2 linked regions of the Aliamphritea ceti genome follow. The protein of the gene in region 1 interacts with the protein of each later gene in a pairwise test. Links are inferred from orthologs where the notes say so. Each region holds a gene or a part of one and is shown in the gene's direction. Other genes may lie near its edges.

Evidence for each region.
Region 2: the proteins of rho (region 1) and hfq interact in binary tests that used the Escherichia coli proteins (3 or more experiments, as listed by UniProt). The link is inferred for Aliamphritea ceti from one-to-one orthologs.

What each region holds. Positions count from the first base shown.
Region 1 is NZ_AP025282.1:4,758,237-4,761,118, reverse strand. It holds rho (transcription termination factor Rho), read left to right. Parts: upstream 1-752; coding sequence 753-2,012; downstream 2,013-2,882. Other genes in the region: ubiD (4-hydroxy-3-polyprenylbenzoate decarboxylase), read left to right, coding at 2,102-2,882; trxA (thioredoxin TrxA), read left to right, coding at 210-533. UniProt on the Escherichia coli protein: Facilitates transcription termination by a mechanism that involves Rho binding to the nascent RNA, activation of Rho's RNA-dependent ATPase activity, and release of the mRNA from the DNA template.
Region 2 is NZ_AP025282.1:1,197,148-1,202,982, forward strand. The notes cover bases 1-2,907. They hold hfq (RNA chaperone Hfq), read left to right. Parts: upstream 1-1,289; coding sequence 1,290-1,526; downstream 1,527-2,907. Other genes in these bases: mutL (DNA mismatch repair endonuclease MutL), read left to right, coding at 1-181; miaA (tRNA (adenosine(37)-N6)-dimethylallyltransferase MiaA), read left to right, coding at 264-1,169; hflX (ribosome rescue GTPase HflX), read left to right, coding at 1,535-2,851. Also shown: FtsH protease activity modulator HflK, read left to right, coding at 2,998-4,188; protease modulator HflC, read left to right, coding at 4,188-5,063; OCU49_RS05475 (DUF2065 domain-containing protein), read left to right, coding at 5,181-5,378; OCU49_RS05480 (ATP phosphoribosyltransferase regulatory subunit), read left to right, coding at 5,400-5,835. UniProt on the Escherichia coli protein: RNA chaperone that binds small regulatory RNA (sRNAs) and mRNAs to facilitate mRNA translational regulation in response to envelope stress, environmental stress and changes in metabolite concentrations.

The sequences.
Region 1 (2,882 bases):
ATTACGTTGCCAGTCAGTTTAACAAAAACTTTTTTAGATGTGAGTATTTAGGCAATGTGGGATTAATATCTATTGATATATAGCTGCCGGAGATCACTAGATGTCGGCTGTAGGGCATTGTAGGGGTATACGGTATTCACATTTGTTCGTTTTGAATGGTATTATCGAGGCAATTATTTATTGACGCGAATCTGCCTGCGAGGCTTTTTATGAGTGATATTATCAATGTAACCGACGCATCCTTTGAAGAGGATGTTCTCAAGTCTGAAGCACCGGTACTGGTGGACTATTGGGCTGAGTGGTGCGGACCATGTAAAATGATCGCGCCAGTTCTGGAAGAGATTGCAAAAGAATACGATGGTAAGCTTAAAGTCTGCAAACTCAACATTGATGAAAACAGTGAAACGCCACCTAAGTTTGGTATTCGTGGCATTCCTACTCTGATGATTTTCAAAGATGGTAATGTTGAAGCGACCAAAGTTGGTGCTCTGTCTAAATCTCAGTTAGCAGGCTTTATCGAGACAAGTCTGTAAGCGTCGAATTGCTATTGTTTACGGTTGGTTTCCTTTCCTCCGAGCTGTATAAAGTTTGCGCTCTGAATGCTGGACTAACCGTAAACAAGCGATTATAGTTGTGACTCCTTATTACTGGAATTACTGTCTGATTCCGGTTCTCTTAATCAATTCAATCTAGTCTGAACGATTTCTCCAGCGTTCTTTCTCAACGTGGCTACGTCCTTCTACTCATACATTATGAATCTTACCGAACTGAAAACGAAAAACGTTTCTGAGCTGTTAAATATAGCGAAAGAAATGGGAATGGATAACCTGGGCCGCTCCCGCAAACAAGATGTTATTTTTGCCATACTTAAGCGTCATGCTAAAGGTGGTGAAGATATTTACGGCGATGGCGTGCTGGAAATATTACAAGATGGATTTGGTTTCTTGCGTTCTGCGGACAGCTCTTATCTGGCTGGTCCTGACGATATTTACGTTTCTCCGAGTCAGATCCGTCGTTTTAATTTGCGCACCGGCGATACTATTTCAGGCAAGATTCGTCCTCCGAAGGACGGCGAGCGTTACTTTGCATTGCTGAAGGTTGATAAGATCAACTTTGATAAGCCTGAAAATGCTAAGAACAAGATTCTGTTTGAAAACCTGACGCCACTGTTTGCTCAGGACCGTCTGAAAATGGAACTGGGTAACGGCAGTACTGAAGATTTGACTGCCCGTGTTATCGATCTTGTATGCCCTATGGGTAAAGGTCAGCGTGCCTTGCTGGTGTCACCGCCTAAAGCGGGTAAAACACTGATGTTGCAGAACATTGCTAACTCCATTACCCGGAATAACCCTGAAACACATTTGATTGTACTGCTGATTGATGAGCGTCCTGAGGAAGTAACAGAGATGCAGCGTACAGTTCGTGGTGAAGTGGTTGCATCTACTTTCGACGAGCCACCGTCACGCCATGTTCAGGTAGCTGAAATGGTGCTCGAGAAGGCAAAGCGTCTGACTGAACATAAGAAAGACGTGGTTATCCTGCTTGATTCCATCACCCGTCTTGCTCGTGCATATAACACGGTTATTCCTTCATCCGGTAAGGTACTGACCGGTGGTGTTGATGCGCATGCACTTGAGCGTCCTAAGCGTTTCTTCGGTGCTGCACGTAATATTGAAGAGGGCGGTAGCCTGACAATCATTGCAACGGCTCTGGTTGATACCGGTTCGAAGATGGATGAAGTTATCTTCGAAGAATTTAAAGGTACCGGTAACTCTGAAGTACATCTGGACCGTAAAGTTGCTGAAAAGCGCGTTTATCCTGCTTTCAACATTCGTCGTTCTGGCACCCGCCGTGAAGACTTGCTGACGGACGAAGATGAGCTGCAACGTATGTGGATTCTGCGTAAACTTCTGGATCCGATGGAAGACTCCGCAGCGATCGAGTTTGTGCTCGATAAGCTGAAAGACTTCAAGACAAATGACGAATTCTTCTTGTCTATGAGACGTTCCTGATAAACATTCTGAATACAAAAGGGTAAGCTTATGGCTTACCCTTTTTTATTGCTAAATCTTTGTTATTAAAACCTGATTGCCGGGCCGTTATGAGTAATCTTAAATATAAAGATCTGCGTGATTTTATCCGCACTCTGGAAGAACTAGGTGAATTAAAGCGAATCTCGATGGAGGTAGATCCACATCTTGAGATGACCGAAATCTGCGACCGCACACTGCGTGCTGGCGGTCCTGCGCTGCTGTTTGAGAACCCCAAAGGTTATGACTATCCGGTATTGGCGAATCTGTTTGGTACGCCTAAACGGGTAGCTATGGGGATGGGTGAGCAAGACGTTACCAGCCTGCGGGAAGTAGGTAAATTACTGGCAATGCTAAAAGAGCCTGAGCCACCTAAAGGCATGAAAGATGCCTGGGACAAACTGCCAATATTTAAGCAAGTGCTTAATATGGGGCCGAAGGTTGTCCGTAAGGCTGATTGCCAAGCGCATGTTATTGAAGCCGAAGATGTCGATCTTTATAAGCTGCCTATTCAGACATGCTGGCCGGGTGATGCTGGTCCTTTAGTGACCTGGCCATTAGTGATTACCCGTGGGCCAGAAAAACCACGTCAGAATTTAGGGATTTATCGTCAGCAGCTTATCGGAAAAAACAAATTAATCATGCGTTGGTTGGCCCACCGTGGTGGCGCGCTTGATTTCCGTGAATGGCAAAAAGCGCACCCGGGTGAGCCTTTCCCTGTAGCGGTTGCTTTAGGTGCTGATCCGGCAACCATTCTGGGCGCGGTAACCCCTGTACCAGATTCATTGTCGGAATATGCCTTTGCCGGTTTATTGCGCGGCGGAAAAACCGAAGTTACTGAATGCATTGGCA
Region 2 (5,835 bases), 3.6 Mb from region 1 along the record:
GGGGACTATGGCGTGCCATGGTTCTGTGAGGGCTAACCGTCAACTGACTTTGCCCGAAATGAATGCCTTATTGCGTGATATGGAACAAACTGAGCGTAGTGGACAATGTAACCACGGCCGTCCGACCTGGACTCAGATGTCTATGCAGGAGCTTGATGGCCTGTTTATGCGCGGTCAGTAAGACCGTTCTGTCGTTTAGATTTAACAGATTTTGATTTTTGGAGTACTAAGTGACGACGTCTTTACCGCCGGCAATTTTCCTTATGGGCCCAACGGCTGCAGGTAAAACCGATCTTGCAATGGCGCTTTGTGATCTGCTGGACTGTGAAATAATAAGTGTTGATTCTGCGATGATTTATCGCCAGATGAATATAGGTACAGCTACACCTGAAGCTGAGCTGTTGGCACGCTATCCACATCGTCTGGTTGATATTCTAGATCCTTCTGAGGCGTATTCTGCGGCAGATTTCCGAAGAGATGCTTTGCAGCATATGGCTGAAATAACCAGCAAAGGCAAAATACCACTGCTGGTAGGCGGTACCATGCTTTACTACCAGGCGTTAATGAAAGGTCTGGCTGATATGCCTGAAGCTGATCAGAGCGTTCGTCAGCGGCTTTTAGATGAAGCGAATAGCTTTGGCTGGGAGCGTTTGCATGATCGCCTGAAACAGGTTGATCCGGTATCTGCGGCCCGTATTCATCCAAATGATCCGCAACGATTGCAGCGGGCTCTGGAGGTTTATGAACTGACGGGTAAAAGTATGACTGAACACTGGCAGACTCAGGAAGCTTCCCGTGCACCCTATAACATGCAGTCTTTGTGTGTCATGCCAACCGAACGTTCTGTGCTGCATCAGAGGATAGAACAGCGTTTTCATATAATGCTGGAACAAGGTTTTGAAGCAGAGGTTCGGGCGTTATGGGAGCGCGGTGATCTTGATGCCAGTATGCCATCCATTCGCTGTGTCGGTTACCGGCAGATGTGGGAGCATTTTCAGGGGCAGTGGGACCATGAAACTATGATCCAGAAAGGCATAGTTGCTACCCGACAACTGGCTAAACGACAGATAACTTGGTTGCGTAGTTGGCCTGATTTGAAAACTTTAGCTTCAAATGATCCAAATTTAACCAATAATGCCTTGAAATTGTTAGAGGGTGGCATTATATAATGCTGTAGCTTGAATTTTTCGGACCGTCCGGCTTTTTTGAGGCGGTCAGATGCGCAGTATTTCTAACAGGATTTGAATTGCGCATATTTTATTTTATCGATTCACAGGAAGGAGCTTCCAATGTCAAAAGGGCAATCTTTACAAGACCCTTATCTGAACGTACTGCGTAAAGAGCGCGTACCCGTTTCTATTTTCTTGGTAAATGGTATCAAGCTACAGGGACAGATTGAGTCATTCGACCAGTTTGTAATCCTGCTTAAAAATACTGTCAGCCAGATGGTCTATAAACATGCAATATCAACTGTGGTACCGGCACGTCCGGTTAAGTTACCGCAGGGTGATGAATCGGCTGACTGAGGTTCTATTTGTTTTTTGAGCGTCCTGAGTCTGGCGAATGCGCCATACTTGTCCACATAGATATGGCTGATGAGGCGGACCGGGAAAGCCCGAAAGAGTTGGAAGAACTCGCGCTTTCTGCTGGCGCCGATCCTGTAGATATTCTTACAGGTAGTCGCCATAAGCCTAGTCCGAAATTATTTATCGGTAGCGGTAAGGTCGAAGAGTTGAAGGCAATGGTGCATCAGTATGATGCCGAATTGGTTATATTCAATAATTCACTTAGCCCAGGCCAGGAGCGTAACCTCGAAAGAGAGTTGCAGTGCCGGGTGCTGGACCGTACCGGTCTGATTCTGGATATATTTGCTCAGCGTGCCCGCACCCATGAAGGTAAACTTCAGGTGGAGCTGGCTCAGCTGGAGCATATGTCTACACGCCTTATCCGAGGTTGGACACACCTTGAACGTCAGAAAGGCGGTATCGGTTTACGTGGCCCGGGTGAAACCCAGCTGGAAACCGATCGCCGGTTACTGCGTGCCCGAATTAAAAGCATTCTGAAGCGTCTGGAAAAAGTCCGCAAGCAGCGAGATCAGGGGCGTCGTGCCCGTAGTCGCGCTGAGGTACCGGGTTTGTCTCTGGTGGGATATACGAATGCTGGAAAGTCAACGCTGTTCAATCAGCTGACGGAAGCAGAAGTGTATGCCGCTGATCAGTTGTTCGCGACACTAGATCCAACTTTGCGTTGTATTGAGGTGGCGGATGTTGGTCAGGCGATTCTGGCTGATACGGTAGGTTTTATTCGTCATTTACCGCACAAGTTAGTTGAAGCGTTTCGGGCAACTTTGCAGGAAACGACTGAAGCGACTTTGTTGTTACATGTGATTGATGCGTTCGATGAGGACCGTCAGGAACATATCGATGAAGTGAATGCTGTGCTGGCGGAAATAAAAGCGGATGATGTGCCTTGTCTTGAGGTTTATAACAAAATAGACCGAATGGAAGGCATTGAGCCGCGTATCGACCGTAATGATGAAGGTATGCCTATTCGGGTTTGGGTATCTGCAGCCACTGGGCAGGGAACAGAGTTGCTGTTTCAGGCTATTTCAGAGCGTCTTGCTGACGACCTTTTTCACGATTCAATTCAGGTGGCGCCGTCCGAAGGGGCATTCCGTGCTCTGCTGTATGGTCAGGGTGCTGTATTGAATGAGTCGTATGATGAGGCGGGTGAAAGTCATCTGGAAGTGCGTTTGCAGCGTAAAGACTTTATGCAGATTCTCAGTAAAGCAAGTATACCGGCGGAACGTTACTTTGGGCTGGATGTCAATAAACCAGAGTGGCTACAGTGACGGCAAATATTTGAATTTTAAAAGTAAGCAGCGTATTTAAGGCGTTGCATACTATGATTAACCTACATACACTTTTTGTAGTTTTTGGTGCTTTGCCTGTGTATTCGGTAAAGACAAAGTATTAATGGTTTAGAGCGGAGAACAGTATGGCTTGGAATGAGCCTGGCGGTAACGGGAATAATCAGGATCCCTGGAACTCTGGTGGTAAGCGTAACGGTGGTGGCAACAATGATCAGGGGCCTCCTGATCTTGATGAAGCGCTGCAAAAACTGCAGGAAAAACTAAATGGCATTTTCGGTAAATCGAATAAGTCTGGTGGCTCCGGTGGTAAATCTGCAGCACCTTCAGGTGGCCTGTTTGGTATCTTGATAGTAATACTGCTGCTTGGTTGGGCTGGTTTTGGTGTTTATACCGTGGATCAGCAGCAGCGTGGTGTTGTTCTGACTTTGGGTAAGTACAGTGAAACTGTAATGCCTGGGCTGCACTGGAACCCACCTTTGATTGATCAGGTTACTCAGGTAAATGTTACCCGGGTAAACGCTTATGATCATCGATCGCTGATGCTGACCGAAGATGAGAATATTGTAGACGTTTCTATTACTGTTCAGTATGTCATCTCTGACCCTAAGAATTATCTGTTGAAGGTGCGTGATCCGGAAGCAAGTTTAGCGAATGCTGCCGAGTCTGCCTTACGTCATATTGTTGGTGGGTCTGAAATGGATTCTATTCTGACAGAAGGTCGTGAGATTCTGGGTACAGACGTTAAAGCTCGTCTGCAGCAGTATATGGAAGATTATCAGACTGGTTTGCGGATCAGTCAGGTGAACATTAAGGAAGTTAAGGCGCCGTCTCAGGTTCAGGATGCATTTGATGATGTAATCAAGGCACGTGAGGATGAGCAGCGAGTGATGAACGAAGCTGAATCTTACCGTAATGGTATTATCCCTGAAGCGCGTGGTATCGCACAGCGGATGAAAGAAGAAGCAAGTGCGTATCGTGAGCAGGTAGTTGCTCAGGCACAAGGTGATGCGCAGCGTTTTGAAGCGCTACTAGGTGAGTACTTGAAAGCACCGGGTGTAACCCGGGAGCGTCTGTATCTGGATGCCATGGAAACAGTTATGTCGAATAACTCCAAGGTGTTAGTGGATGTAGAAGGCGGTAATAACATGATGTATTTGCCATTGGATAAGTTGGCAGAGCGCCGTCAGGCACCGGTTGATTTTAATCGTTCAGGCAGTGGTGCTCGTCTGAGTAACGATAATATTCGTGATATTACTGATCAGGTGATTGAGCAGTTGCGTCAGCGTCAGCAAACAACTCGACGGGAGACTCGATAATGTCAGGTAAATCTATGGCAGGCGTAGTTGTTGCGCTATTGTTGGTCGTACTGGCGTCTAATTCGCTGTATATCATTAAAGAGACTGATCGTGCGGTACTGCTGAAATTTGGTGAGATTGTTAATCCAAATATTCAGCCTGGTCTCCATGTGAAGTTTCCGATCATTAATAAGGTGCGTAAGTTTGATGGCCGGGTATTAACATTGGATGCACAGCCTCAGTCGTATTTGACGGTTGAGAAGAAGCGTCTGGTGGTTGATTCGTTCATTAAATGGCGTGTTATTGATCCGCAAACTTACTACACAGCAACTTCCGGTGATCAGTTCCGTGCTGCTGAACGTTTGTTCCCTAGTGTGGATGCGGGTCTGCGTGCGCAGTTTGGTGAGCGTACCCTGACAGAAGTAGTGTCCGGTGAGCGTGATCAGTTGATGGTTGAGCTGACAGATTCTCTGAGTCAGACCACCCGTGATGAGCTGGGTATCGAGCTGATTGATATTCGGGTTAAGAAAATCGATCTGCCGCAGGAAGTATCTAACTCTGTATACGACCGTATGCGTACAGAGCGAGAGCGTGAAGCGCGTGAACTGCGTTCCCGTGGTCAGGAGCTTGCAGAAGGTATCCGTGCTGACGCCGATCGTCAGAAAACGGTTATCGAAGCAGGGGCTTACCGTGATGCACAGGAGCTGCGTGGTGAAGGTGATGCGGAATCAGCAGGTATCTATGCGAGTGCATATAGCCGTGACCCGGAATTCTATTCTTTCTACCGTAGTCTGAATGCATATAAAGAAGCATTTAATCAGCAGGGCGATGTAATGATTCTGGAACCGGACAGTGAATTCTTCCGTTATCTGAATCAGCCAAACCTGCAGCAATAATTGCTACCTTTGATTAATTTTTACCCGGAATAGGCTGCACTATTTGCCCTGTTCCGTGGTAGAATTCTGTAACCGGGTTAAAGCCCGGTTTTTTTATGCGGTTTTGTGAGAGGCGTTATGTGGGCAGAGCTTTGGCAGCCACTCTTAATCGGTTTAAGCCTGATGCTGATAATCGAAGGAGTAGTACCATTTCTTTATCCCGGACGCTGGCGAAGGTTGGTCCAGCAGTTAGCGAGAATTAGTGATAATGCGCTGCGGATAACCGGTTTAATCAGCATGCTGGCAGGTCTGTGCATGCTGTATATGATTAACTGATCTATCGATTAGGAGAGTTGCATGGCCTTGGCAGATCGCTGGTTATTACCAGACGGCGTCAAAGAAGTCTTGCCACCACAGGCGCGTCAGGTTGAAGCGGCCCGTCGGCAAGTGCTAGATATGTATAATACCTGGGGTTATGAATTAGTCATGACGCCAATGATCGAACACCTGGACTCTTTATTAAGTGGTGTTGGTCGTGACCTGGATCTGAATACTTTTAAAGTGACTGATCAGTTGACAGGTCGGATGTTGGGTATCCGTGCAGATATTACCCAGCAGGTTGCGCGTATTGATGCGCATCGCCTGAAAAATGATGGTCCTAATCGTCTTTGTTATTGCAGTACAGTGCTGCATACATTGCCAGCGAATCCGCTGGCGTCACGAAATCCTTTACAGGTCGGTGCTGAGTTATTTGGTCACTCTGGCCTGGCAAGTGATGTAGAAATTATTTCTC